3 regions of the Bacillus sp. M13(2017) genome follow, and region 2 is predicted to be linked to each of the others. Evidence: riboswitches for the same ligand, from Rfam matches in the RefSeq annotation. Region 2 holds a riboswitch; each other region holds the start of a gene.
The links. A riboswitch is a leader RNA that binds a small molecule or an ion and turns the genes downstream of it on or off. The one in region 2 is predicted to bind S-adenosylmethionine.

Region 1: it holds a riboswitch for S-adenosylmethionine, as region 2 does, so the genes downstream of both, CGQ22_RS19790 (cyclase family protein) here and metK (methionine adenosyltransferase) in region 2, are expected to answer to the same signal.
Region 3: it holds a riboswitch for S-adenosylmethionine, as region 2 does, so the genes downstream of both, mtnK (S-methyl-5-thioribose kinase) here and metK (methionine adenosyltransferase) in region 2, are expected to answer to the same signal.

Annotation. Positions count from the first base shown of each region.
Region 1 covers NZ_KZ268508.1:74,153-85,934, reverse strand. The annotation lists gene CGQ22_RS19825 (ABC transporter substrate-binding protein) at 1-769, shown strand, start outside; gene CGQ22_RS19820 (amino acid ABC transporter permease) at 813-1,568, shown strand; gene desB (Delta(10) desaturase DesB) at 1,622-2,707, opposite strand; gene CGQ22_RS19810 (FAD-dependent oxidoreductase) at 3,289-4,815, shown strand; gene CGQ22_RS19805 (MFS transporter) at 4,959-6,266, shown strand; gene CGQ22_RS19800 (nucleotidyltransferase domain-containing protein) at 6,280-7,062, opposite strand; gene CGQ22_RS19795 (PRK06851 family protein) at 7,177-8,283, opposite strand; SAM riboswitch class I at 8,432-8,544, shown strand; gene CGQ22_RS19790 (cyclase family protein) at 8,630-9,262, shown strand; gene CGQ22_RS19785 (hypothetical protein) at 9,290-9,670, opposite strand; gene CGQ22_RS19780 (ATP-binding protein) at 9,900-11,126, opposite strand; gene CGQ22_RS19775 (hypothetical protein) at 11,265-11,782, opposite strand, start outside.
Region 2 covers NZ_KZ268500.1:102,354-114,135, reverse strand. The annotation lists gene CGQ22_RS00755 (PepSY-associated TM helix domain-containing protein) at 1-379, shown strand, start outside; gene CGQ22_RS00750 (hypothetical protein) at 417-629, opposite strand; gene CGQ22_RS00745 (tetraprenyl-beta-curcumene synthase family protein) at 693-1,757, opposite strand; gene CGQ22_RS00740 (alpha/beta hydrolase) at 1,798-2,601, opposite strand; gene CGQ22_RS00735 (gamma carbonic anhydrase) at 2,676-3,188, shown strand; gene CGQ22_RS00730 (phosphatase PAP2 family protein) at 3,332-3,865, shown strand; gene CGQ22_RS00725 (glycosyltransferase family 4 protein) at 3,878-5,020, shown strand; gene CGQ22_RS00720 (molybdenum cofactor guanylyltransferase) at 5,303-5,905, opposite strand; gene CGQ22_RS00715 (MogA/MoaB family molybdenum cofactor biosynthesis protein) at 5,902-6,411, opposite strand; gene CGQ22_RS00710 (hypothetical protein) at 6,648-6,827, shown strand; gene CGQ22_RS31785 (hypothetical protein) at 6,834-7,010, shown strand; partial or broken gene CGQ22_RS00700 (GNAT family N-acetyltransferase) at 7,034-7,558, shown strand; gene metK (methionine adenosyltransferase) at 7,600-8,799, opposite strand; SAM riboswitch class I at 8,969-9,090, opposite strand; gene pckA (phosphoenolpyruvate carboxykinase (ATP)) at 9,319-10,905, shown strand; gene CGQ22_RS00680 (hypothetical protein) at 11,218-11,415, shown strand; gene CGQ22_RS00675 (ATP synthase subunit I) at 11,682-11,782, opposite strand, start outside.
Region 3 covers NZ_KZ268500.1:770,960-778,075, reverse strand. The annotation lists gene CGQ22_RS04530 (DUF1129 domain-containing protein) at 1-213, opposite strand, end outside; gene CGQ22_RS04525 (DUF1129 domain-containing protein) at 230-994, opposite strand; gene CGQ22_RS04520 (PadR family transcriptional regulator) at 981-1,325, opposite strand; gene CGQ22_RS04515 (3-hydroxybutyrate dehydrogenase) at 1,522-2,298, shown strand; gene CGQ22_RS04510 (YvrJ family protein) at 2,329-2,490, opposite strand; gene mtnA (S-methyl-5-thioribose-1-phosphate isomerase) at 2,558-3,619, opposite strand; gene mtnK (S-methyl-5-thioribose kinase) at 3,616-4,797, opposite strand; SAM riboswitch class I at 4,888-5,029, opposite strand; gene CGQ22_RS04495 (carbon-nitrogen family hydrolase) at 5,101-5,880, opposite strand; gene CGQ22_RS04490 (pyridoxal phosphate-dependent aminotransferase) at 5,978-7,116, shown strand, end outside.

The DNA of each region.
Region 1 (11,782 bases), on a different contig from region 2:
TGCGAGCATTACACTATGTACATCCTTCATACTAGGAGCTTGCAGCAAAGAAAGCTCTACTACTTCATCAAATGGTGAAAAAGAATTTCGCTATGCAATGAGTGGATTATACAAACCTTTTAATTATAAAGAAAACGACGGCAAACTTGTCGGCTTTGATATAGAAATCGGTGAAGCTCTTGCTAAAAAGATGAACATGAAGGCTACGCCAGTTACAAACCCATGGGAAACGCTAATTCAAGGTCTTCAAGCGAAGAAATATGATGTAATACTGGGTAGTATGGCAATTACAGAGGAGCGCTTAAAAGCTGTTAGTTTCTCAAATCCGTACTATCGCTCTGGCGCTCAAATTTTTGTGACTAAAAAGAATACTGCTATCTCTTCTCCAGAAGATTTAAAAGGTAAGAAAATTGGTGTTGTAAAAGCTAGTACCTTTAAAAATCTTGTTGCAAAATATACAGATCAAATTACAGAATATGACAGCGACATTACTGCTCTTATGGATTTAGAGCCTGGGCGTGTTGACGCAGTAATTACGGATCAAATGGTTGGTCTACGTATGATAAAAGAAGGAAAATCGAATATAAAAGAAGCGGGAAAACCATTAAATCTTGATGAAATGGGAATTGCTATTCGCAAAGATGATAAAGAAATGGTTGAGAAAGTAAATAAAGCGTTAGATGAAATCATTAAAGATGGTACGTATGAAAAGATCAGTAAAAAATGGTTCGGGCGTAATATTCTTGGTGAAGAGGAAAAAACGAAGTAAGTTAGCCATTCAAAAGATTCATAAACAGTGCCCCACTCATTAAATGTTCATTTTATGTGGGGCATTTCATTCTCTACTAAAATCTATACAATATGAGGTGAAACGCATGTTTGAAATTTTTATCTCTACCTATCCCACACTCTTAAAGGCTACCATTGTCACATTACAATTAACATTAACCTCCCTAGTACTCGGTTCATTAATTGGATTATTATTTGCTTTCTTTCGAATCTCGAATAACAAAGTTTTAAATAGCATTGCTCATATCTATATTGCTATTATTCGTGGTACACCTTTAATCGTTCAAATCGCAATTCTCTATTTTGGCATTACATCTGTCATTGTTTTCTCCCCTTTTTGGGCAGGAGCAATCGCTTTAGCAATTCATAACGGTGCATATATTACGGAAATCTTCCGAGGATCCATTCAATCCGTCGACCGAGGACAATTGGAAGCCGCTCGCTCCTTAGGTATGCCTTATCCTTTAGCTATGCGCCGGATTATATTACCACAAGCATTTCGTCTGTCTCTTCCTCCTCTAGGAAACCAGTTTATTATTGGATTAAAAGACTCTTCACTTGTCGCTTACGTAGGACTGTCCGAATTATGGGGATCAGGTTTATCAATTGCAGCAGGTAACTTCCAACAATTAGATACTTACATAATCGTTGGTGTATACTATCTCGTACTTGTTCTTCTATTTACTTACTTTGTTAATCTTTTAGAAAAACGACTACAACGAAAAGAAACTAACTCCGTCCAAGTCCATAAAAAGAACAAAACGGAAGTTTCTTTATAAGAAAAAGCAAGCCTGAGATGGCTTGCTTTTTCATTGCAAAAATATATTAATTTTTACTGATTTACTTTTTTAATACTTTCGTCTTCCTCTATATGTTCCTCACGATATGAAATATTATGAGGATCTAGTCCATTTCCTAAAGAACCATAGAAATGCTCTCTATGCGGATCCACTAATTCACTTCCTTGATAATACACACGTGGTGTATTCCATAGCGCTGCCAAAGCTTTTGTCATCGGCATCTCATGATAGCGTTCCGGCCACATTTCTTTAATCTTCTCTTTTACTAACGGATAGTATTTAGAACTCATAGCAGGAAACAGATGGTGTTCTGTATGATATGAGAAATTGAAATGTAAAACGTCTACCCAGCGCGGCACTGTTACTGACAAACAGTTTGCTAACGGATCATTTACTGGAACAATTGGATTTAAGCGGTGATTTGTTGCGATATATGCCATTACAATAAAGTTAGCAATTAACAACGGAATGACATATGCAAATAACCATTTTCCAGGTCCCATAATAAACAATAAACTAATCCAAACTGTCCAAGGCAAAAGAAGTTGAAGCCATACAGATTTTTGATTGGATGACTTGAACTCTTTTATAAAATGAAAGAACATTCGAGTCGAATGCAATGTAAATTGAATTGTTAGTGACAGAAAACTAAAGAATGAACGTACATGTAAAGGCATACGATATACCCAACTCAAAAACTTACTCTTCTTAAGTTTCTCAAGTGTCGGCCATGCATCCGGATCATTCTCTTCATGCTGTGTATGAACATGATGCGTTGCATTATGCCACTTTCTCCAAAGCTTTGGCCCTGTTGATAATGGCATAAATGCAATCGCGCCTAAGAAGTCACGAAGCCATGCCTTTCTTACAACAGTTCCATGTAAAATTTCATGCCCTAAAAATCCAAGTGAAGCAAAACATAATCCAAGAACAATCGCAATTCCTAGATTCGCCCACACATTCAATTCAAATACACCAATCGATATTAACCCCGCCAATGCCACAAGCAAATAAGCCAGTCCACCAAATAAACGAGTAGGCACTGGTTTAAATGCTTTTTTCGGCAAATGTGGTGATACACGTGCTGCATACCACCCAAACGTATGAAGCTCCTTCATCCTTTTGCCCCTTTCTTATGCCGCGCCTTGCGCAACTTACATATATCAATTCTTGCTTCCAGATTGATTTTACTAGATGATCCAAAAAGCATCTATTATAAGGAAAATATACTCACTCTATCGTCACTTATTTTTCGCTTTTATTATCAATGAAAAACATTTCTCTTTTTACTCTCTATCAACCTTTCCACATGATGAATCATAACAATAGAATTTCTATATTGTCAACACCTTTTATGACCTAGTAATAAAAGGTGGTTATGTTTTTATAATCATACTTTATTTCACTAAAGAAAATGTATAGATTCCATAAGGTTTTATCCACTATATATAGACATTTTCTTAAACGCCATAGACTCTATCTCATTCAATAACTCTCTATGTAATCAACAAATAGAATCACTTGAATTTAGTTTTATATAAATCCTACTTCTTCATAATGCCCTACCTAATTAATTATATTAAAATAATTTATATCCTCTTTTAATAAAAATAGACTTCTTCTAAAACAACACACATGATTTTCATATAATATGGAAATATTAAAAGGAAAATTGTTCTAAAATCAGGAGGTTTCCGCAATGACAAATGATACATTTCCACAACTGCCGCTATCTTATTGGATTGAATCTACCGAGTTTCCTACTTTTCCTCGTTTATCCGAAAATATAAAAACGAAAGTTGCTATTATCGGTGCTGGTATTACAGGTATTACCACTGCCTATTTACTTGCAAAAGAAGACATCGATGTGGTTTTAATTGATTCTGGTCGTATTTTAAACGGGACGACTGGGCATACAACAGCGAAAGTAACAGCACAACATGATCTTATTTATGATGAATTAATAAATCATTTCGGTGTAGAAAAGGCCCGGCTTTACTATGAATCAAATAATCAGGCTCTACAATTCATAAACGAAACTGTTCAAACATATAAAATCGACTGTAATTTCTCAAATGAAGATTCATATTTATATACAACTACTGATAACGGATTAAGAAATTTATCGAAAGAATATGAAGCTTATCAAAAATTAAATATACCTTGTGATTATGTTCAATCTCTATCGATTCCTATTCCAGTACAATCTGCGCTTGTAATGAAAAATCAAGCACAATTCCATCCCCTTCTTTATTTAAAAACACTTTTAGAAAAGTTTGTGGAGATGGGCGGAAAGCTCTACGAACAAACAACAGCTATGAATGTGGAAAAGGGAGATTATCCACAAATAATTACAAAAGAGGGCCATCATATCACTTGTGAATATGTCGTCTCTTGTTCACATTTTCCTTTTTATGATGCAAATAGCTTTTTCTTTACGCGAATGTACGCAGAACGCTCCTATGCTCTTGCAATAAAAGCAAAAATGGATTATCCAGGTGGCATGTATTTAAGTATTGATGATCCAAAGCGCTCCTTACGCTATATAACAAACAATGGAGAAAAATTAATTTTGATTGGCGGAGAGAGTCATAAAACAGGGCAAGGAATAAATACGATGCTTCATTATGAAGCACTCTATTCTTTTGCTGAAGCAACTTTTGGAATAGACGAAGTTCCTTATAGATGGTCAGCACAAGATTTAATCACTCTAGATAAGCTTCCTTATATCGGACATATTAACGAAAGAAATCCAAATATATTTGTTGCAACTGGATATCGCAAATGGGGAATGACAACTGGAACTGCTGCCGCTCACCTACTGAAGGACTCCATCCTAAAAGTCCACAGTCCCTATAAAGAACTGTATGCACCATCACGCTTCCATGCAAATCCAGATATAAAAACGTTCCTCTCCCAGAACATTGATGTTGCGAAACATTTAATTGAAGGAAAGATTGAAAATGCATTACGTAAACCAGAAGATCTCGAAGTTGGTGAAGGATCTGTCGTACATGTTAACGGTAAACGGGCAGGTGCTTATAAGGACAAAGAAGGAAAATTACATATCGTCGATACAACTTGTACACATCTCGGCTGCGAAGTTGAATGGAATAATGGTGATTGTACTTGGGATTGTCCTTGTCACGGTTCCCGCTTTTCAATTGAGGGAGACGTTATTGAAGGTCCAGCAGATCAACCGTTAAAACGAGTTGATAATGAGTAAACCAATAAAGAAGTTCAACAGGTTTCCTGTTGAACTTCTTTATTGATTATAAAACCTTTTCAGATAAATTTCGACACAGGGAGGAAAATATTAACATAAAATAAAATAATATATTCATCTACAAATAAAAGGGGGGGAATACTATGCAACCTTCAGCTTCAGCTCCACCTCATCTAGAATCTACAGAAACTATCTTTTCAAGCTCTATTACAAAACTTGTTGTTTTTATTTGTTGGCTAGCCATTCTAGCTGATGGATATGATTTAGGTATTTACGGTGCCGTTCTTCCAAAGCTCCTAGAAGACAAAAGCTGGGCACTTTCACCAGCTTACGCTGGCACAATTGCAAGCTATGCTTTATTTGGGATGTTTATTGGTGCTATTCTAGTTGGAACTATTACAGATCTAATTGGACGAAAATGGATGCTTATATGCTGTTTAGCGCTTTTTTCTATCACAATGGGACTAGCTGCACTTGCTCCTTCTCCCGAATTATTTGGTTTATCTCGATTTATTGGAGGAATCGGATTAGGCGGTGTTATTCCAACAGCTTCAGCACTTACTGTTGAATATTCACCAAAAAAACGACAATCTTTTATTTATGCTCTTATGTTTACTGGCTATCCTTTAGGTATCGTGTTAGGCGCTATTTTGTCTATGTTTATGTTAGAAAGTTTCGGATGGAGAACTATGTTTGGCATCGGAATGATTCCACTACTCCTCATTCCTTTCATTATTCGTTATTTACCTGAATCCATTCAATTTTTATTATCACGTAATCGCCAAAAAGAAGTGGACCAAATCCTTAATCGTTTTCAAATTGTATTCTATGCGAAAAATGAAACTTATCAAACTCCGTCTAATATACGAAAGAAAAATGGATTTCTTACTTTATTCTCAAAAGAATACATAAAAGCAACGCTACTTTTTTGGATCACTTATATAATGGGAATGTTTTTAATATACGGTTTAAATACTTGGTTACCTCAGATGATGCGACAGGCAGGATACCCTCTTGGATCTAGTTTATCATTTCTACTTATGCTAAATATTACTGCCGCTATCGGTGCATTATTTGCTGGAGCAATCGCGGATCGTATAGGAGCTAAAATCGTTATTAGCATCTCCTATCTTATGGCAGCTATATGTATTGGACTATTAACAATTAGACCATCTGTTACAATCATTTATCTTTTAATTGGTCTTGCTGGAATTGGATCAGTCGGTATTACTCAAATATTAAATGCATATGTAACCCAATACTTCCCATCACATATCCGAGCTACTTCCTTAGGCTGGGGACTTGGACTTGGCCGAGTTGGTGCAATTGCTGGTCCTATTCTCGTCGGTATTATTATGACAATGCAATATGACTTATCATGGAATTTTTACTTATTCTCCTTTGCAGGTCTTATCGCAGCTATATCTGTTTTCTTTATTCCTACAAAATAACAAGAGCACAAACTTACTTGTGCTCTTTTTCATATGCTTCAAACAGCATGTCTCGAAATAGTTTATTTAAAATCTCAATATCGATCCCTAACCCCTTTTCAACACCTTTCACGTATTGCCCATAGTAATGAATTTGTTCTTCTAAAAATTGATTCAACACCTTAATTTTCAATCCAACATCTAATTCAGTACCTGCTTTTTTCTTTATTAACAACTTTTCAATTTCATCTAATACGCTACGTTCTAATGATAATTCTGTAATCAATCGGTCAAATTCTACAGGTGGTAAAGTTGCTTTCTCTTCTAGCCACTTACAAGCTAAAATAGGACGTAATACATAAAAGTACTTTTTCAGCTTTACATTCTCACCTTGCAAAAATTCACGATAATTTTTCGAAGCCATATGTAAATAATGATATATCGTTGCTTTTGGATCAAAATTCTTCTCACTCATCTGTTGAAGTAGTTCTGGAAAATTAGAGTTTTTCGAATAAAAAATTGGTGATCGAATCCACTCAAGTAAAGCTGGGTTCGACTTCGCGAATAGTTGCAACGCCTTTCTAATATCCCAACCACTTATATCTAAATCATCACTAATTGGATATTCAATTACATCTCGTTTGTCATGAATTGATAAATACCATTCTACCGGATGTATATAAACAAACCTAACATCATAATCGCTATCTTTCGATGGAAACCCCCAAGCACGACTCCCTGATTCCACCGCAAATAAAATTTTCACATCATTCTCTTTTTCAATTCTTTCTAACTCCAACTCGATTTTCTCTCTCATTTCATACCATCTCCATTTTTTGATTATTTCCTTGGAAATTCGACAATACACTATCAATTTTACTACATACTAAAAAAACTGTCAGAAATTACTGACAGCCCAATAAAACTTCTATTATTGCTTTTCGATTACAGTAGCAGCAATTCGTTCAAACTCTTTTTGAATCTCCTCTTTATATGCATCTACTACTGAAAAATCCATAGCAGCAATATAAATTCGTTCTAATTTATCACGAACCGATTTTGCTTTTGCTAAGAAAGACATCGCCTCATTCATTTTTGCTTTATATTGAATGGAAACATCACGAATTTCCTTCGCATATTTCTCATCCGTCCCTGGGGTAACAATAAGGGCATACATATCAATAATTTCATCACCCTCGCGACTTGGAAAATATTCATGTGGTGCAGTGCTATCAAAAATTGCAAAGCCTAATTCTCTTACGATAACCATATCAAGACTATTCGGATCAAATCCGCAATGATATACTTCAACTTCAAACCCTTTTTCTTCAGCTGCCTTAGCTAACTTTTTGAGCATCGTTGATTTTCCAGAGCCTGGGCGCCCTTTTATAAAATAACGATATGGTAACCCTTCTGTTAAATTAGGAACAAAATCAACTGCTCCTTTCGGTGTAGCAGCTCCTAAAAAACGATGTTTTACAAGCGATTGTCTCCCGCTTTTATCTGCAAATAATTTCTGGATTAGCTGATCGGTTAATTCATTTGCTTTATTAAAATCTATATTATCAATATATATCTTCTCCCACTCATCATGTATAAGCAATGCCTCTTTAAAACATGCGTAAGCAGACTGAAAAGCTTTGCTTGCTTCTGAAACAAATCTTTCAATTTCTAACTTCTGCTTCCTTAGTTTATCTGAATCCCAAGCAATTCCTAAATTTATATACTCTTCAACAACTCCTGGCATTTTGGGCTCAATTACATGTGGTGATGTCCCATCAACAATTCCTACTTTTAATTTTGGGATAATTACACCATCAACCGATTTATTGTCAGAAGAACAATGTAAAAATTCAATATCATATCCTTTTTCAACCCATTCACGACCGATTGCCTTTATTAAAGAAGATTTCCCCGTTCCTGGACCACCCTTTAAGATAAATAATCTGTCTAACCCTTTTAAATTCTCTTCATATAAATTATGAAATCCCCTAGCTGTATTACCACCAGCATAATAATTCAATACATTTCCTGTCACTGCACTCACTCCTTCGCAGCATTCTATTTACATAAGCTACAATATGCGCGTAGCTTTATTTGGGTGAATACCTATTTTGTATTGCACGCAAAAAGGAAATGAATTACAATTTAACTATCGGAAAATTCCGGTTTTAAAATTAAATACTTCTTTATCAAGAGAGGCAGAGGGACCGGCCCTTTGAAGCCCAGCAACCTCAGTTTATACAAACTGAATAGGTGCTAATTCCTGCAAAATGCATTGCATTTTGGAAGATAAAATTCAACTAGCATGTAAAGCTCACCTTTCTTGATATTGAAGGGTGAGCTTTTTATTATTTGAAAAACATATATTGGAGGTATGTAAAATGAAAGTAATTGATTTATCGCAAACATTTGAAAATAATATGTCTCAATTTCCTGGAACACCTAAAATACAACTAGAAGCTGTTACAAGTGTTGAAGAATCAGGCTATCAAGTTACAGATTTTCATTCTGTCGTTCATGTTGGCACGCATTGTGATGCTCCTGCGCATTTTATTTCAGGCGCAACGACTATCGATCAATTACCCCTAAATCAATTTGTAGGCGAAGCGATTCTTATTGATGTAACTCATGTACAAGAACGAAAACTACCTAAAGAAGTACTGCACGATGCTGATATAAGAGAAGGAGATATTGTTATTTTCCATTCCAATCTATCTACTAAATGGAATACAGAGGCGTATGAGAAAGAAGCTTTTTATCTTTCTGAAGAATTAGCCGAGGAACTAGTACAATTAAAAGTAAAATCTGTCGGTTTAGATTTTATTTCTCCTGATGAGGTAACGACAGAAACATCACCAATTCATCACATACTACTTGGGAATAATATTTATTTAATCGAAAACTTAACAAACTTAGATGCCATTCACACGAAACGTTTCTTCTTCTCAGCAGCACCTTTAAAAATTAAAGATAGCGACGGTGCTTTCGCAAGAGCATTCGCTGTAATTTTTTAAACAAACTATACAAAAAAGCAAAGATCATCATTGACCTTTGCTTCTATTTTTTTTATTTAAATTAAGAAAGAATTGCTCAACATGGGGACGTAACCAAGCTAAATAATCCTTCTCTTTCTTCTTTGTACAAGCTATTTCTTCCCCATCTACCATTTCAACAAGTTCTAGTTCTAACAGTTGCTTCGTGAATGCTAACATATTCACTTCTTCGGATGGATACTCTTCTTTTAATTTCTCCTCAATTTCCCCCAATAAAAAACCGTCACGCATCATTGCCAATGCATCAATCCAAAGTGGCGGCATTTCATATTTTTCTCCTGTAATTGTATCTTTTACAATATAATTCTTTTGCTCTTTTCGAAATTGAATCGTGTGTAAACATACAGTCGAATTTAATGTTAATTCCATCATACCACCTCTTTCATAATATCTGCATAGAAAAAAGGATGCGCGTGCACCCCTTCTTATCTTTTCATAACACTACTGAACCGCTACATGAGCAATCAATCTCATGTCGATATTTTCCTCCATTATAAACGAAGTATTTTATAAAAAAAACCCTTCTTGAAACATTTTATAAAATGTTTATATTTACACAACAAGAACACTTTTCTGAAAAATCTTTTCTCCCAATACATTAAACGGTCGGCAGAAAAATTTCTACTTTTGTTCCTACTCCTATACTACTTTGGATTGTGATACTCCCTTGATGTTCCTTAATAATTTTATATGTAATCATTAATCCAAGTCCTGTACCAGTTTCCTTTGTTGTGTAAAACGCCTTGCCGATTTTTTCTAACTTCTCATTCTCTATACCAAATCCTTGGTCTTCAACAGAAATACACAAATATCCTTGCGTTTTTTGATATGCACGGATATGGATTTCTCCGCCCTCTGGCATTGATTCTATTCCATTTTTAATGATATTTAATAACACTTGTTTTAATTGCTTATCATTACCGTTTATAGTTGGTAAATTCCCATCTACTTGTAAATAACATTTAACTCTATATTGCATTGCATAACTTTCCATTAGATGCACAACATATAGAAGGATGTCTCGTATATTACACCTTTCATAATTTGTTGGCTTTGGTTTTCCTAACAACATTAATTCACTAACAAATCCATTGACTCTTTCAATTTCTTGTAGCATAATGTCGTAGCTCATCGTATCAGTTGGATTTCTTTCTTTTTGCATTTGCGTAAATCCTTTTAACGCTGTTAACGGATTTCGAATTTCATGGGCAATTGTTGTAGACATAGTCCCAATCACAGCTAAATTTTCCGTCTCTTTCATATTGTTCATCATTTCAACCACTGTTCTTACATAAGATTGAAATCGTTTTAATAAAGAATGTGAAATAATGAAATAAAATACACATAAAACAAGTGGAATTATCACTTTTAAATCTTGTAATAGCAATGTGAAAAATACGTACTTTCCAATTACACTAAAGGACACTAAATAAAAGTATTTTTTATTCACGAAAACTGGGGCAAATAAAATTAATAACATTTCTACCATACTGCCATGTTCAAAAGGTCTATCCGTTCGCAAATAAATCATTAAATTATTAACAAGATTGATAAACATGTACCCAAATAAAAATAAATATTTTACAGAATATACATATCCTCTTTTTTGAAGATATATAGAAATAGGTAATAATGCCATTACAAATATAGGCACACCTATCCCAAGACTACCTTCTGGCCAACCTACCGCTGTTCCACTAATATTCATAGCAGGATATACAAAATAATATATAGCGTCATATAAAAAGAATATAATATAGAATAATAATATAAATACCTTTAAGGCTCTTCTTTCTTCATAAATCAAGCTCTTGTATTTATTCATATAAAAACTCCCCTTGATCGATACAAAAAACTTTCATTGTTATTCTCCTTAAAGTATAAGTATGAAATTGCTTTCAGGGCAATATTTAACCTTATAATACTAAAAGGAAGGAGATCTCTCCTTCCTTTTAGTAACAACTTACATCCATCTTACCCTGTCATGTAACAATCCATCCGTAAAATTATTATGCCCCATTACAAAATCCTTCATATATAAATTTAAATACTCACCGTACTTACTTTCTGTATTTAATAACAACTCCTCGACGTAATAAGCACCTTGTTCAAATTGATCTAAAAGTAAACTGGACAGGCCCGCATAAATCCCGCACCCTACCTGAAAATACGTTGCATTCGTTTTATATTTACGAAAAACTTTGCTACTATTCATCACATTATACATATATGTCTCACTATTTTCATAAACGAGTAACACACCCACCAAGTCCTCTCCAGCAACCTCTTCTTCCGCTGGATTAAACACTTTACGATTCCAGTTCCATAAATCTTCTACTTGATCTAAGTTCTGTCTAATTATATTTGTTGTATACTCATTAATTCGGTAAAGAAAACCAACTTCCATATTAAAGTTTTTCCCTAAAATTAATACTTCCTCATGTGGCATTAAACAACCATAGAATTCTTTTTCTCCTAACT
Region 2 (11,782 bases):
AACAGCTTACTTTAATCAATATAGCGGGGAACTCATTTCGAAAACAGACTATCGTGATTATGGATTACTTGCACAATGGTTCACTTACGGTATCCCGCTTCACGAAGGACATTTATTCGGATGGCCAAATAAAATATTATGCTTACTAACGACATTATCTTTATTACTTCTCATTTATTACGGAGTAAAAATGTGGTTAGCAAGAAAGCCGAAAGGAAAATTAGCAGCACCGCCAAAGCAAAGAGATAAGAAAAGCATATTCGTTTTCTTTATCATGATGGTTATACTAGGCGCTGTCATGCCTTTATTCGGACTATCTGTTTTAGTTATTTTTGCGATTGAACTTCTTATATATGTATTTTCAAAAATACGCTCATAGTAAAAAAGCATTTGTACTCCCTTGTACAAATGCTTTTTTATTTACTATTTTCTTTTTTTCTACCACTTATTAAAAAGACGATATCTACTATAATAATTACGCCAATTATTACCTGGGGCACATAATCCATCATAGTAGGACCACTTGGCCTATTCATCATCATATATATTCCAGTTACAAATGAAATGGAAAGTAGCACGAGTAATGTAACCTCAATATGGTCATATAGCTTTTGAAACAATCTCTTCATTTCCGCCACCACCTTTACCATATTATAACAAAGAAAACCACTCTACATGAGTGGTTTTCTTCATCACTGCGCCGTTTTCTTTCGGTACATCTTCCCGTTCCAATAGAAGAATCGTGAAGTGAGACCTCCGTATTTTACAATGCGCCGTGCCATTTTGTGCATATTCTTTTGTGCTGATACTTTTTGGTCTGATAAATAAATACCAAGTAATCCTCGGCTTATGAGACGATGAAACTTCGCATGAGGCAAATCACCAATGCTCTTCTCTGCTTCTTCTACAAAATGTTTCATACGATCTAATATCACTTGCTCGTTTTCGTAATAACTACAGAAATTTAAATCTCCGCCTATACGGTCTTCTTCTTGATCAATGAAATAATCAAGCAAAATATGAAGTCCTTGTACGTAAGGGAAGTATCCTTGTCTAATTTTCGCAATATCTTCATCATGTAATTCATCATGAAATGCATATGCGACAAGACAGAAAATTCCAAGTGTAGAACCGGCACATGCTGAAAATTCAAACCAACTCATCTCAGGTAAGTTTTCTTTATGTGCTTCAAACCAGTTTTTCAGGCGCGGCTCTCTTTCTTCTAATTTCACGTGTTTATGAATTTGCAAATCACAATAATAACAAGCAAGTTCATGAAGAACAGGAGCAATTTTGTCATAGTGCTTCGTTTTCTTTAAAACATCTTGGCATGTTTCAACAAGTTCATCTAAATAACCACCATCATCTTGATCATCACGATAACGATAATAATTACCGCCGCCTTCTACTTCAGGTGATAATGCCATTAACATCGATTCATGCAGTGCGGCAAAATCATTTGGATCAAGTGATGTACTGCGATCACATAAATTATCTAAATAGTCGCTGATCGTTTGATACGCTACGATAAAACGAATACATTCTTCTCGGTGTTCATTTGCTAGCAGAGCTAAAATGCCACCGCCCTCACAATGAAACGTTTTATGCTCAATACTTGCGATTGCCTGACTATGAAGCTCATCATTCGGAATATGGTAGGCACGCTCTTTCCACATCGCTAGCTCATGGTGTACAACCGGAAACACATCACGGTATACTTTCGCCATGAGCGTTATGGGATTACTCGGTACGTTCACTTCTTCCTTCATCTCCTCTATTAAATGTACAAATAATGATTTATTTGTTTGTTTTTACTATATTATTGACATGCATTTCAGTAAATGACTGAATATAACTCAAAATTTCATCACGCTCATACTCATTTAATAGCTCGTGATAACAATTCGGCCATTCTTTAAAAGCCTTATCACTTATTTTAACATTATCAAACCAAGTGCGGACACGTGTTTTATCTACAAGTTTATCCTCACAAGCTTGCATTAGCAAGAGCGGAACATCTGGAAAATCATCTATTTTTTTATGAGCAATTTCGATAGACTTAATCAATTCACTATACCAACGTACTGATACTTTGCGCAAGAACAATGAATCATTCTCCATCGCGTCTCTCACTTCATGATTACGAGTTGACATTTCCACTGTAAGATTCGTTGCAAATTGCAATTTTGGAGCGATAATATTTAATATTTTTGAGGCAGCTTGAAGCGGTGCTGAAGGTCCAGTCACTACCCCTAAACATGGCGAACTTAAAATAATGCCGTCTACATCTTCTCTCTTCGTTTCTTGCATCATACGAATGACGATAAGACCGCCCATACTATGACCGAATAGAAAAATAGGTAACCGATACTTTCTTGCCTCTTTCACCCACAATTTAACTTCCTCTATGTATTCATCAAACGAATCAATATGTCCTCTATTTCTTGAAGTCGTTCCATGTGACGGAAGGTCCCCCATCACGACGTGGTAGCCGATATGATTCCACATTTCTGCAACAGCCTCGTAACGTCCGTGATATTCCATCGCGCCGTGCACAATAATGATTACAGCCTTTGCTTCCTCCGCTTCATAATTCCACATACGGACCTCCTCCATTTCACTCTTTTTCATAATTTGATACACTGAAACTAGTCTCTAGGAAAGGAAGGCTTTACATGATATATCCTTACAAAGAAAAAAATCCGAAAATTGCGAGTAGTGCTTTTATCGCTGATTATGTTACCATTACAGGCGATGTTTCCATTGGTGAAGAATCAAGTATCTGGTTTAATACAGTCATACGCGCTGATGTGTCACCAACAATCATTGGAGACCGAGTAAATGTACAAGACCAATGTACACTTCACCAAAGCCCGCAGTATCCTCTTATTTTAGAAGACGATGTTACCGTTGGGCATCAAGTTATTTTACATAGCTGTCATATTAAACAAGATGCTTTAATTGGAATGGGATCTATTATATTAGATGGTGCTGAAATTGGCGAAGGAGCCTTCATCGGTGCTGGAAGCCTCGTTTCACAAGGAAAGAAAATCCCGCCAAACACGTTAGCTTTCGGTCGCCCAGCGAAAGTCATTCGTGAGTTAACGGAGGAAGACCGTAAAGACATGGAGCGAATTCGCACACAATATGTTGAAAAAGGTCAGTATTATAAATCATTACAGAAGTAACTTTTCCAGCTGCCATTAAAGTGGCAGCTTTTTTTATAAAAACTAACTTTTTCTTTACAAAACATTATTACTCCCTCAATAAAATCTTATTAAAATAAAAGCTAATATCTCCATATATATGTAAGCAAGGGAGGAGAATTTTCATGAAGGCCAGTGGACTGTATAAAATAGAATGTTACATTTTCAAAGGAATTAACCGATACTTTGATCAAAAAACATTAAATATCTTTTTCAGCAATATTACTCATATAGGTGGTGCTACTTTCTCAATCGCACTCACACTGTTCTTTTTATTTTTTGCAAAAGGGACTTTGCATCAAACTGCAATCGCATCTGCTATTTCTTTAACAATTAGCCATATTCCTGTACAAATATTAAAAAGATGTTATCCACGAAAACGTCCTTATTTAACAATTCAGGACGCGAAATATCCAGTCCACCCATTAAAAGACCACTCTTTCCCGTCTGGTCATACAACAGCCGTTTTCTCTGTCCTTATTCCATTTATTTGTTATAATCCAAGTTTATTTGTTTTTTTATTACCGTTAGCATTATGCGTCGGTATTTCTCGCATTTATTTAGGACTTCACTATCCGTCAGATGTATTCGTCGGTATGTGCCTTGGCACTTGCTCTGGCATCATCTCTTTTTATCAATTCATCCCACTTTTCACATAAAGGAGTGATATGATGAGAGTCGCCATTTTTACCGATACTTTTACGCCACAAGTTAACGGGGTTGCGAAAACGTTAGAGCGAATAACACAATATTTTCAGAAAGAACAGATCGCCTATTCTGTTTTCGCCCCTCAGCATACAGCTGAAGATAATTTCGTGGCCAATGTGAACAAGATGAGAAGTATCCCGTTAACAATATTATATCCAGAATGTCGCTTTTCTTTTCCTACTCCGCGCATTAAACGAGAACTTCTTTCCTTTAAGCCTGACATTATTCACATTGCTACACCTTTCAACATGGGACTTTGTGGATTATATTATGCAAAAAAGTTAAACATCCCAGTTGTCGGTTCTTATCATACTGATTTCGATGCTTATTTACGCTATTACAAAATCGAATTTCTCTCTAATATGCTTTGGAACTATTTAAAATGGTTTCATAGTCATATGCAAAAAAATTTCGTTCCTTCTTTTGAAACGTTACACCAACTAAAAAATAAAGGCTTTCAGGCCCTATCCATTTGGGGACGTGGTGTAGATTGCACACTCTTTCATCCATCTTACAATACAGACCTATTCCGAAAAAAATATAATATTACAGCGAAGTATGTCCTTTCCTACGTTGGACGGATTGCCCCTGAAAAAGATATTGATACGTTGCAACACCTTATCGTCAAAACAGCCCATACTCGAAATGACATTCATTGGCTCATCGCAGGAGACGGTCCTCTAGCAACAAATTTACGTGAAGCTGTTCCGAAAGCAAATGTCACTTTTACTGGATATTTACAAGGTAAAGATTTAGCTGAAGTATATGCTTGTTCTAACATCATGATATTTCCATCTGCTACTGAAACGTTCGGAAATGTCGTACTCGAATCACTTGCATGCGGTACACCTGTCATCGGTGCAAATAGTGGTGGGGTTAAAAATATTATTGCAGATGGAAAAACAGGAATTCTTTGCCCGCCCAAACATGCGGATTCATTTCTATCATCCATCCATTCTTTATTGCGAAATGAAGAGCAGCTTATACAAATGGGCATAGCTGCTTCGTCTTATGCTAAAACAAAAAGCTGGGATGAGATTTTCCGTGGGTTACTTGACCAATATGAAGAAGTCCTTCAGCACACCGCATCAGAATTACTCGCTTAAACAGAAGAACTCCCTTCAACTAGACGAAGGGAGTTTATTACACAGTTATAAATTTTAGTTTCATAAATAATACATAAGGTTAAACATTGTTTTATTTCTATATTCATTATATCAAAAATAAACATAACTAAACAGACTTGTAATAAAAACCCATAAAAATTAATATATGGTTATACACTATTTTAACTGTATAGTGATTTTAAGAAATTCCCCTTAAAATCAATTTACTCACATACCTTTATACAGTAATTGTTCCCCAATTTCTGTATCCAAAAAAACCTTTCATTCATTTGAAAGGTCTTTTTGAGCCTGCACATATTCTTCTTTCGTATTCACATTTATAAACCAATCCGCATTCGCTTGTACATCTTCACCAACAATATACTTCACATTACATTGTGATAAAAGCTGGCCCATACTTCTTTTTTCTTCCTGAAGCAAAGCATAAATCTTTTCTTTCACTCGATTATGATACGCTGCAAGTAACGGTTGTTTCCTTCCATTAATAATAGGTACAACCGCATCATATTCATTGCTCGTTTGCTCTAATAAAATGGTAAACCACTCATGCGAAACATTTGGCGCATCGCAAGGCATAATAGCGTACCAATCTGCTTCTATGTATTCCATACCTGATACAATGCCGGCCAGCGGTCCATTCCCTTTATAGTGCGGGATATCTTCTATAACAGGAACTTGTACGAATTGCTCTACTCGCTCTTTTATATCAGTATGGCTAATTACTACAATGTCTTGCAAAGTATTTCCCATCACTTTCACAATATGCTCAACAAAAGTAGTTCCCTTCCAAATTGCTAACGCTTTCGGCTCACCAAATCTACTCGACATACCGCCCGCTAATACAATTCCAGCACACTTACTCATTGGCGATGCAGCTCAAATGTAATATGGCCTAATTCCGGTAAAATTAATTTATTCATCGCAAGTCGAACCGCTCCGCTAGACCCCGGCATCGAGAAAACTACTTTGCGCCCAATTGTACCACCAATCGCTCTACTTAACATTGCGCTACTTCCGATATCTTCTAAATAACTAATCATACGGAACAGCTCACCAAATCCAACAATTTCTTTATCTAATAACGCTGATACTACTTCAATTGTGACATCGCGTTTCGTAATACCAGTACCGCCATTTGTTAATACAACATCTACATCTTCCTTATGATAACCAGCTAACACTGCTTGCTGAATACTTTCTTTATCATCTTTTACAATTTCATAAGAAGTTACTTTATGTCCCGCTTCTTTTAACAATTCATGTAATAGTTGTCCGCTCTTATCTGTTTCTTCCGTACGTGTATCGGAAATCGTAACAATCTTGCAACGCACTTCTTTTGGAGCTTGTTTTTTATGTTCAGTTACACTCATTTTTTATCTTTCCTTTCTTAAAGACTTTTCTTCATTTTATCATACATACCTTTACACAATTATGTATGAAGCCAATCATGCGCCATGATACAATATAAGTATACTAACCCACAAAAAGGAAAGTGCAATTTCTTATACTCCTAGACTACACATCTTTAGCTACTCTTTATATTTTCTACATAATAGAATTCAATTTTAAAACTTGTACTAAAAAATAGATTGGAGGTCTACATAGTATGGAACTTTATAAAAAATTAACAACAACATTCATCCTCTTATTCGTCGCTTCCATCACTGTCGGCTTTTCCTTAAAAGGCGCAATTCCATACGCTACATTAGTAAGCATTATATTCGCGACACTATTTTTACTAAGTAGTGCCTTTTGCGCAAGTAAAGCACGTCAAATGAAAGGTTGATTACATATGTTCAAGAAGAAACCAATCCTTTGTAAATCATGTGAAAAAGAAATACAAACGTATGAAAAAGCGTGGATTCATATGCCATTTCCGGCAAATGGTATGACTAATATAAGAAAGTATATTGAACTAGAAGGACACATTTATTGTAGCTCGTGTATTGAAATAATGAACAAAAACTAGTAAATACAAAAGGTGGGCTTATATTGTTTGAATCAAACCGTATCCAGTTACGAAAGTTTTCCGAAGATGATATTCTAACGTATTATAAATGGCATAATGATATAGACGTTATGAGTTCAACTACCCTTAACCTTGATAAATATTCCTTACAAGATACAGAAAAACTTTGACAGCAATTTATTCATTCTTCAAACTCTAAAAGCTATATCATTGAAGAAAAAGCTACGCATCTTCCAATTGGTATTACTTCTTTAATTCATATTGATTCGTATAATCGAAACGCTGAATGCATTATTGATATTGGTAAAAAGGATTACTGGGGGCAAGGTTATGGGAAGGAAGCTTTCACTTTATTATTGAATTATGCATTTTTAGAATTAAATTTACATCGCCTTTCTTTACGAGTATTTTCTTTCAACGAGAGAGCAATTAAATTATATAAATCACTCGGTTTTCAACATGAAGGAACTTGTAAAGAAGCTATATTCCGCAACGGCACTTGGCATGACATTGAACTCTTCGCTTTATTCCAACGTAATTATAAATAAAAAAAGCTTTGCGCTCACTGCGCAAAGCTTTTTTTCATATATTATAGACCAGCTTGCTCTTTTAAAGCTGCAGCTTTGTCTGTACGTTCCCATGATAGATCTACATCAGTACGTCCGAAGTGGCCGTAAGCTGCTGTTTGTTTGTAAATTGGGCGACGTAAGTCTAGCATTTTAATAATACCAGCTGGGCGAAGATCGAAGTTGTTACGAACTAGTTCTACTAATACGTCTTCAGATACTTTACCAGTGCCGAATGTATCAACTGAAATTGATACTGGTTGTGCTACACCAATTGCGTATGCAAGTTGTACTTCTGCTTTTTCAGCAAGACCAGCTGCTACGATGTTTTTCGCAACATAACGAGCTGCATATGCTGCAGAACGGTCAACTTTCGTTGCATCTTTACCAGAGAATGCACCGCCACCGTGACGAGCGTATCCACCGTAAGTATCAACGATGATTTTACGTCCTGTTAAACCAGCATCACCTTGTGGTCCACCAATTACGAAGCGGCCAGTTGGGTTAATGAAGAATTTCGTTTCTCCATCGATTAATTCTGCTGGTACTACAGCTTTAATTACGTGCTCTTTTAAGTCGCGATCGATTTCTTCCCATGTAACATCTGGGTGATGTTGTGTAGAAATTACGATAGTATCAACACGTACTGGTTTACCATTTTCATCATACTCAACTGTAACTTGCGTTTTTCCATCCGGACGTAGGTATGATAACGTATCATCTTTACGTACTTCAGTTAAACGGCGAGCTAATTTGTGAGCAAGCGAGATTGGAAGTGGCATTAACTCTTGTGTTTCATTACATGCGAAACCAAACATTAAACCTTGGTCTCCTGCACCAATTGCCTCAATCTCAGCGTCAGTCATTTGACCTTCGCGCGCTTCTAGCGCTTGGTCAACACCCATAGCGATGTCAGCAGATTGCTCATCGATAGATGTTAAAACTGCACAAGTTTCTGCATCGAATCCGTATTTTGCGCGTGTGTAACCAATGCCTTGAATTGTTTCACGAACGATTTTTGGAATATCTACGTAAGTAGAAGTCGTAATTTCCCCCGCTACCAATACTAAACCAGTTGTTACAGTTGTTTCACAAGCTACACGTGCATTTGCGTCTTTTGATAAGATCGCATCTAAAATTGAATCAGAAATTTGGTCACAAATTTTATCTGGATGTCCTTCAGTTACAGACTCAGATGTGAACAGATGACGTTTTTTTGTCATGTGGTAAACCTCCCTACAGTAATTGTATATATTGTACGGAACTCATCCTTAATTTGCCACAGATTGCGACATACATTTATTCTCCCACACAAGCATACAGAAAAACCTTTCCTACTTTATATAGAGGAAAGGTTTAATTTGCTACTTGCATACTGCTTTTTGCCCTTCGCTCTTATCGTTCGAGACCTGTAGCCTCGCACAGGTTTTAGCACCTATTCACCTGCATTTATCAATACAAGTGAGGTTGCTGGGCTTCATCGGGCCTGTCCCTCCGCCAGCTCGGGATAAGAGAGTATCCGTCCCAACCTATACTAAAGAAATGATATTCATTTGTCAATTAATATTCACATTTTCGTGAAAGTTTTTCTCAATGCGCCTAAAATGAAATATTAATAAGGAAATAATGTATTCACACAAACAAAAAGAAATAAATAGTATACATTATTTATATAATTGTGTTATACTATTGTTGGGGATTACGAGAAATATTTCATTAAATGAAAAGGATGGTATATAAATATGAGTACTGTGAATGTCCAAATTGGTTTACATGAATTATTGAACGGAAGCAATGCACAGATTCAACTAAGTGTTCCGCAATTAGTGGAAAAAGTATTAATGCGAAATGAAGGGAAATTAACTTCTACTGGTGCCGTTTCTGCTTCAACAGGAAAATATACAGGACGTTCTCCTAAAGATAAATTTATTGTGAAAGAAGCATCGGTTGCTGACAAAATTGCTTGGGGAGCTGTAAACCAACCGATTTCTGAAGAACATTTTAATAAATTATATACTAAAGTTTTAGAATACTTAAAAGAAAAAGAAGAGTTATTCGTCTTCAAAGGATTTGCAGGCGCTGACCGCAATTACCGCCTACCAATTCAAGTTATTAATGAATATGCATGGCACAATTTATTTGTACATCAATTATTCATTCGTCCAACTGAAGAAGAATTAACAACTCATGAGTCAGGGTTCACAATTGTTTCTGCACCGAACTTCAAAGCTGATCCAGCTGTTGACGGTACAAACTCTGAAGCATTCATTATGGTTTCATTCGAAAAACGTATTGTACTAATTGGTGGTACAGAATACGCTGGAGAAATGAAAAAATCAATCTTCTCTATTATGAATTTCTTACTACCTGAACAAGATATTCTTTCTATGCATTGCTCTGCAAACGTAGGTGAAGAAGGTGACGTAGCACTATTTTTCGGTTTATCTGGAACAGGTAAAACAACTTTATCTGCTGATCCAAACCGTAAATTAATTGGTGATGATGAGCACGGTTGGTCTGATAACGGTGTATTCAATATTGAAGGCGGTTGCTACGCAAAATGTGTAAACCTTTCTCACGAGAAAGAACCACAAATTTTCGATGCAATCAAATTTGGATCTGTTTTAGAAAACGTTATCATTAATGACCAAACGCGTATCGCAGACTACAACGATACTACTTTAACAGAAAATACTCGTGCTGCATACCCTATGCATGCGATCGACAATATCGTACTGCCAAGTGTTGCTGGACACCCAAATACCATCATTTTCTTAACTGCTGATGCATCTGGCGTATTGCCTCCAATCAGTAAGTTATCAAAAGAACAAGCTATGTATCATTTCTTAAGTGGTTACACTAGTAAACTAGCAGGAACAGAGCGCGGTGTTACATCTCCGCAAGCTACATTCTCAACTTGCTTCGGTTCACCATTCTTACCACTTGATGCATCTCGCTACGCTGAAATGCTTGGTGAAAAAATCGAGAAACACGATGCGAAAGTATTCTTAGTAAACACTGGCTGGACTGGTGGCGAATACGGCGTTGGTAAACGTATGAACTTAGGTTACACTCGTGCAATGATTCAAGCAGCATTAAGCGGCGAACTTGCAAAAACTGAAACAGCTAAACATGACATCTTCGGTCTTGAAGTTCCACTTCACGTACCAGGTGTACCTGACGAAGTGTTAATGCCTGAACAAACTTGGGCTGATAAAGCTGCTTACAAATCAAAAGCAATCGAGCTTGCAAATGAATTCAAAGAGAACTTCAAAAAGTTCGAAAGCGTTTCTGAAGATATTATTAACTTAGGCGGCCCAATCGCTTAAATTAAAAATTTCTGTTGGAATAACCCTTTACTCATATGAATAAGTGTCGTGTAAACGTAAAGTTTCGCGTACTCACCGACAAAACCCAATGCGGCTTAACGGTTACACACACTTACATAAAAAAGAAGCTTACGTGAAAACGTAAGCTTCTTTCTATATCTTATATAAAGTGAAACGTTAATCTCTTGATCTGTGACTTAAATCATAAAATGGCATGCCAACATCTATAATTTTACAGAAAATTCACTTTATATTTATTCGTTTTTAGTTTTTTTATGATACAATTTACATATACAGGAAAGGGTGAGACCTATGAAAAATTTTTCTCGTACAGGAAAAATTTTATTCAGTTATGGAGCGATTCAAGTTTTTTGGGGACTTGTAATGCTTAACGTTAATTTATTTGAGCATACAAGTGAAACGATAAAATATATTATTCTAATTACCGGAATAGTTTGCTGTCTTATATCCAACTTTTTTAAAGAAGCTAAGAGTCATACTAATACGTAATTTCATGTTAACTTATTGGAAGCAGAAACCTGTATTTTATGTAAAGTTATGCTTCCTGCTGTACTATCCATCACTGAATCACTTATCCCAGAGTAAACCCATTTCAACAGAGACAAATCATGGCTTCGAACATATAAATTATATCCCTACTCACTACATCTCTCGGGTTTCACATCACATGGGGCTAAAAAAGGCCCTGACCGCTTCTATCCGTGGCTGGATCATCTATTCCATCTAAAAAGAATTCTTTTATCTTTTTATCTTTTTTAGCTCTTTGTTAGTTCTTTCTCATCTTTCATGCTATAGTAACCTAAATTCACAACGATTAAGAAATAACCACCCATAATCCCTACTGCAAACGCCCACA
Region 3 (7,116 bases), 670 kb from region 2:
ATCCTTCTCCATCTCTTTCGCTAATTCTTCCGCATACTCTTTTGGTGAATCACCAAATATATCACTTACCGTCTTTCCCTCTTTCTCACCTTCTATTAAATGAAGCTCTGCATCTTCTAGAAAGGCGTCCACATCTTCTTCTTTAATTCCTTTTGTTATTAAATACACTTTCGTATCGATTAAAAACTTTTCCCCTTCTTTAGAAATCTTCATAATAATCCCTCCCTTATTAAACCGCTTCTCTTCTATTCGTCTTCATCATAATTTCAACGAAAATTAAAATAAATAAACTTCCATATAAACATATAATTTGAAATAACATTGGCACGAGATCTTCCGATGTAAATGTTTTAAACACTAACATAATTGAAAGTGGAATGATTAAATATAAATTTTTAAACCATCCTTCAAAATATATATTTATAGCTACTGTGATGATAAAAATCCCACCAGCCACTATATAACTTTGCACTTCGGTGAATGTGAGCATTTTTGTCGGATATATCACATCTAATATCGTAACAGCTCCTAATAAAAACATTGGAGTAATCATAACTAGAGACCACATAGAAAACCATGTTTTTGTAAAGCTTGTTACGAAGGTCATTTTGCGAAGTAGAAAATTAGGACCTATAACAACTAAAATAAATGAAAAACTATAACCGATACACTGAATAAGTGAAATCTGTAACATTCCGTTATTCACTATTAAGATAGAAGCAATAATCCAAAATGATACGATATTCATTACTGTAAAACCAATTTGCTTCCACGTTTCCCATCTATCCTTTTCCATTACCTTTACAAGTTCATTTGCATATTCTTTCGGTGAGCTTCCGAAAATATCTTCTACACTCTTCCCCTTACTCTCACCTTCTATTAAATGCAACTCTGCATCTTCTAAAAAGTTTTCAATATCACTTTCTTTTACACTCTTTGCCGTCAAAAATAATCTCATATCTAATAAAAACTTTCGTGCTTCATTTGATAGCATTATTTTTCCCCCCCTTCCCTTCAAGTAGACGTTCTACACTACTTTGCATCGTTTCCCAGCGATCCATAAATTCATCAAGTGCTTCCTCGCCTTTTTCTGTTAATGTATAATATTTTCTCTTTGGACCAGATGGAGATTCCTTCATTACGCTTGTTATTAGTCCTTCTTTTTGCATTCGTATTAATAACGGATAAATACTTCCCTCACTCGCCATTGTAAAACCATACTTCGCTAGCTTTTCACTCATTTCATAACCGTATATTTCGCCTTCAGAAATAATAGCAAGTAAGCATCCTTCTAAAATCCCTTTCAGCATTTGACTTGTCGACATAATTTAAATCCTCCTACTATCTTGTTTTACAAGATAGATAAGCGTAAGTATCTTGCTTTACAAAATAGTATAGCAAAGACTATTTTGCAAAACAAGATAGCTAACGATATTTTTTCCAAATGTTTGCAGGAATTTCATTGTAGCCTCTCTAAATAGTGCACTATGAAAACTTTATTATGAAGGGATGTTTTTCATCATGGTTACAAATCGAGTTGTCTTTTTAACTGGTGCTGCGAGTGGTATTGGTTATGAAATGGGAAAGGCTTTTGCAAAAGAAGGTGCAAAAGTTGTGATTACCGATCGGCTTGAAGAACGTGCAAAAGAAGCTGCTGAACAATTACAAAATGAAGATTTTCAAGCTATCGGTTTAAAATGTGACGTTACATCTGAAGAGGAAATTACAGCAGCAATTTCTCAAACAGTTGATCATTTCGGTTCATTAGATATATTAATTAACAACGCAGGAATGCAACACGTTTCACCCATTGAAGACTTTCCAACTGAAAAGTTCGAGCTACTAATTCAAATTATGCAAATTGCTCCGTTTATCGCAATTAAGCATGCCTTTCCGATTATGAAACAACAAAAATATGGTCGCATTATTAATGTCGCTTCTATTAACGGCCTTGTCGGGTTTGCTGGAAAAGCTGCCTACAATAGTGCAAAACATGGCGTAATTGGATTAACAAAAGTTGCCGCTTTAGAAGGCGCTACGCATGGTATTACTGTTAATGCCCTTTGCCCTGGTTATGTCGATACCCCTCTTGTACGTAATCAACTACAAGACTTAGCTACTACACGAAATGTACCACTTGAAAATGTTTTAGAAGATGTTATTTATCCACTTGTACCACAAAAACGCTTATTACAAGTACAAGAAATCGCTGATTATGCTATGTTTTTAGCGAGTGAAAAAGCTAAAGGTATAACTGGTCAAGCTGTCATTATCGATGGTGGTTATACTGCTCAATAAAAAATAAAGTTTGCTCAAGAAGAGCAAACTTTATTTTTTATCGCGAGGATCTTCGTACTTTAGTAATTGCCGCGGGAGTTTCTCAATTGCAACAATTACCCCATCTAATTTACTTTCAATACGGTGAAGTAAATATAATGTTACAACAATTGGAAACCCTACATTACCTATCATTCTGATCCATTCTTCCATCTTTCTCTCCTCCTTTCACTATATAAATAAGGAATAATGGACCATTTAGGCATAAAAAAACAAGCTATTAAATTTCAGCTTGTCTTTCAAATAATGTCAGAATTTCTTTTTTATAGTCTCCACGTAAAATCCCTTTCTCAGTAATAATACCTGTAATTAATTCATTCGGCGTTACGTCAAATGCAGGGTTATAAACATTTGTTCCAATTGGTGCTACTTGTTTTCCAAAGATTTTCGTAACTTCTGTTTCATCTCTTTCTTCAATAATAATTTCGGCTCCAGTTTCTTTCGTAACATCAAATGTTGACAGTGGAGCAGCAACGTAAAATGGGATATTAAAGTGCTTTGCTAAAATAGCTAAATTCATTGTCCCTATTTTATTGGCTGTATCTCCATTTGCGACAATTCGATCCGCCCCCACAATAATCGCGTTTATTTCTTTCGTTTGAATAGCATGAGCTGCAGTATTATCTGTAATAAGGGTCACATCAATATTTGCTTGCTTCAATTCCCACGTCGTTAAACGGCCACCTTGTAAAACTGGCCTCGTTTCACACGCATATGCATGTAAACGCACACCTTTCTCTTTTCCAATATAAAAGGGAGCTAATGCAGTTCCATATCTGGCAGTTGCGATACTTCCAGCGTTACAGATTGTTAAAATATTATCGCCATCTTTAAAACATGTTAACGCATATTCCCCAATATTTCGACACACCTTTTCATCTTCCTGTTGAATACGAAGCGCTTCTTCTTCTAATATTTTTTGTGCTTCTTTTATTGTAGTAATCTCTCGAATAGATTCTCTCATACGATCAATTGCCCAAAATAAATTGACTGCCGTTGGGCGTGATGTCCCTAAATAGTTACAGTCTCTATTAAACTTCTTTTGAAATTCTTCGATATGTAAAGTATTATATTTTTTCGCTGCAAGCGCCAAGCCAAATGCAGCTACAATTCCAATTGCAGGCGCTCCGCGTACTTCTAACATTATGATACTTTTCCAAACCTCTTCAATAGTCGTTAATGTTTTGTATTCTGTGCTATGTGGCAATTTCGTTTGATTTAATACCGCAATTGCATCACCTTTCCAACTTACAGATCTCGGAACAGTAACGATTGTACTCATGCTTTTACACCCCTTGAAACTGTCTGTTGAAATAATGTTCGAAACAGTTGAATATCAGCACTTTTAGATTCATATTTTATTAGTTCTTTTCCTAAGGATAGCGCTTGTTTCTTAGCTTGAATTCTTGTTTCTTTATTTTCTATTTCATCTAAATCTGCTACATGAGCTAAACCAATTGTTCTACGAATTAGTTCACATCCGGCAAATCCAACTGCATCAGTAAAGATATTTTGCAAAATAATTGGTAACCATTGTTTTTCTTTCGTATATGCTTCTATACCTTCTCCAATCCATAACTTTGTAAAAGTTTCTACAAAATAACTCCACGTCTTTTCTATATGGAAAAATAGTACACTTCTTTTTTCTTCTTCTCTAGATAAAGCATTTAATAATAGATTTGCAATAAATTGACCTATGTCAAATCCAAATGGGCCATATGTCGCAAATTCTGGATCAATCACTTTCGTTTCAGAAGGTGACGAAAAAATACTACCAGTATGTAAATCACCATGAATAAGAGTTTCTTTTCTTGTTAAGAACTTATATTTATATTGTGCTACTTTTAGTTTTAAAGTTTTATCACTCCAAAGTTCATCAACCACGAGCTGTAAATCTGGCTCATAATCATTTGTATCATAATGTCCAAACGGATCTGTAAACACTAAATCCTCTGTAATTTTACAAAGGTCCGGGTTTACAAAGGTACCTTCTAGTACCCTCTTCTCTTCTGACTGTAAACCAAAATCTGAAGTATAAAATAAAACATGTGCTAGAAAACGGCCGATATGCTGGGATAAAAGCGGATATTCTTCTCCGTCTATTAATCCTTTTCTTGTAATTGTTAGTCTTGATAAGTCTTCTATTACCGTTATCGCTAACTCTTCATCATGACTGTACACTACTGGAACATAATCCGGTACATACTGCGCAAAAATTTGTAATGCCTTGCTTTCAATCGTTGCTCTTTTTATAGACAATGGCCAGCTTTCACCAACTACTTTCGCATATGGCAGTGCCTGTTTTATTATAATAGACTTCTCTCCATCATCTAATTTGAACACGTAATTTAAGTTTCCGTCTCCAATTTCATGACAAACGACATTTGCCTTCGCTTCAAAATAGCCATGATCTTTCGCATATTGTACAGCTGTTATTTCTGTTAATGAATAATATCCCATCGTCTTCTCCCCCTTTTTAAATTCAGAGGTTTTTCTAACACAGAAAAACCTCTTTTCACTAAGAAAGAGGTTTGAAGTTTATCTTCTCCCCTCTTATCTGCCAGAAAGTTTTACTTTCTGCTGGAATTAGCACCGTGCCTTTTGGCGTAATAAACGCCCCATTTCACAATGGTATTACGGTCGGTTGCTGGGTTTCATCGGGCCAAATCCCTCCACCTGCTCTTGATAAGAGTTATATAATTTTTTGAATTTTTAACTTTATGTTGAAGACTATACCAAGAATAAAAATCACTTGTCAACATTTTATTTGTATAATTCTGGACGACGATCCGCAAAAACTGGAATTCCTTTACGTACTTCTTTAATTTTCTCGAATACAAGCTCTCCAAATAAAATTGATTCCTCTTCATTCGCCTCTACTACAACTTCACCCCAAGGATCCACAATTAAAGAATGACCTGCAAACACATTATTCGGATCCTTTCCTGCTCTATTACAAGCAACAACATAACACTGATTTTCAACTGCTCTTGCTTGCAATAGCAAACGCCAATGTGCTAAACGAACTAATGGCCATTCAGCTACAACAAATAATACTTTTGCCCCTTTAACAGTATGGACACGCATCCACTCTGGAAAACGAATATCATAACAAATTGTTCCAGCGCATTCAACATCATCTAGCTTAAATTCGCCCGTACCATTACCAGCTATTAAATATTTATGTTCATCCATAAGCTGAAATAAATGTACTTTACTATATTCATTAACTAGTTCTCCTTCCTTGTTTACAACATACATTGTATTTGTAACACCTTGTTCCGTTTGCTTCGCTATGGAACCACCAACAATATGTACACCATATTGTTTCGACCATTCTTTTAACTTTTCTTTCGTTTCCAATCCATCCCTATCTGCAATTTCAGAAAGTCTTGTTAAATCATATCCTGTTGTCCATAATTCTGGTAAGACGATAACATCTGGCCTTTCCTTCATAGCTTCGCTTATTTTATTTTTAGCATTCTCAATATTTTTTTCTACATCTCCAAAAACAATATCCATTTGAATACATGCGACTTTCATTTTGTCAGCCCCATTCTTATTTTTTCTTTACAAAATACTGGAAAGATTATATCATTTGTCACTAGAATTGTAACAACTTTCAAAAGAGGTGGAAAGTATGAAATTATTTCAACCTTCTGAGATAGTAACATCATTGCCGACACAATTTTTCGCTTCACTTGTTGCAAAAGTTAACAAAGTCGTAGCAGCTGGTCACGATGTTATTAATCTAGGTCAAGGTAATCCAGATCAACCAACACCGCAGCATATCGTAAAAGCTTTACAAGATGCTGCAGAAAAGACCATTCATCATAAATATCCGCCATTTCGCGGACATGAAAGTTTAAAAGAAGCCGTGGCAACATTCTATCAACGTGAATATGATGTAGTAGTAAATCCAAAAACAGAAGTTGCTATTTTGTTTGGGGGAAAGGCTGGATTAGTAGAGTTACCAGTTTGTTTTACAAACCCTGGTGATACTATTCTCGTTCCAGATCCAGGCTATCCAGATTATTTATCAGGAGTTGCTTTAGCAAAAGCACAATTTGAAACAATGCCGCTTATTGCAGAAAATAATTTTTTACCAGATTATACGAAAATCGATGACTCTATTGCCGAGCGTGCAAAATTAATGTTTTTAAACTATCCAAATAATCCGACCGGTGCTACTGCATCAAAAGATTTTTTTGATACAACCATTAACTTTGCTAATGAACATAATATATTAGTTGTTCACGATTTTGCTTACGGCGCTATTGGATTTGATGGTCAAAAGCCCGTGAGTTTCTTACAAGCAGACGGTGCTAAAAATACAGGTATTGAAATTTACACTCTATCGAAAACTTTCAATATGGCTGGATGGCGTATCGCTTTTGCAGTAGGAAATGAAAGTGTCATTGAAACCATTAACTTATTACAAGATCATATGTATGTTAGTATTTTTGGTGCAGTTCAAGATGCTGCCCGCGAAGCACTATTAAGTTCACAGTCTTGCGTAATAGACCTTGTAAATAGTTACGAATCTCGACGAAACGCTCTTATTTCAGCTTGTCACTCAATTGGTTGGAATGTAGACATTCCAACAGGGTCATTCTTTGCATGGCTTCCTGTTCCAAAAGGATATACCTCTGAGCAATTTTCTGATATTTTACTAGAAAAAGCACATGTTGCAGTTGCTCCTGGTGTTGGATTTGGTGAGCATGGCGAAGGGTATGTCCGCGTTGGTCTCTTGCATACAGAAGATAGATTACGAGAAGC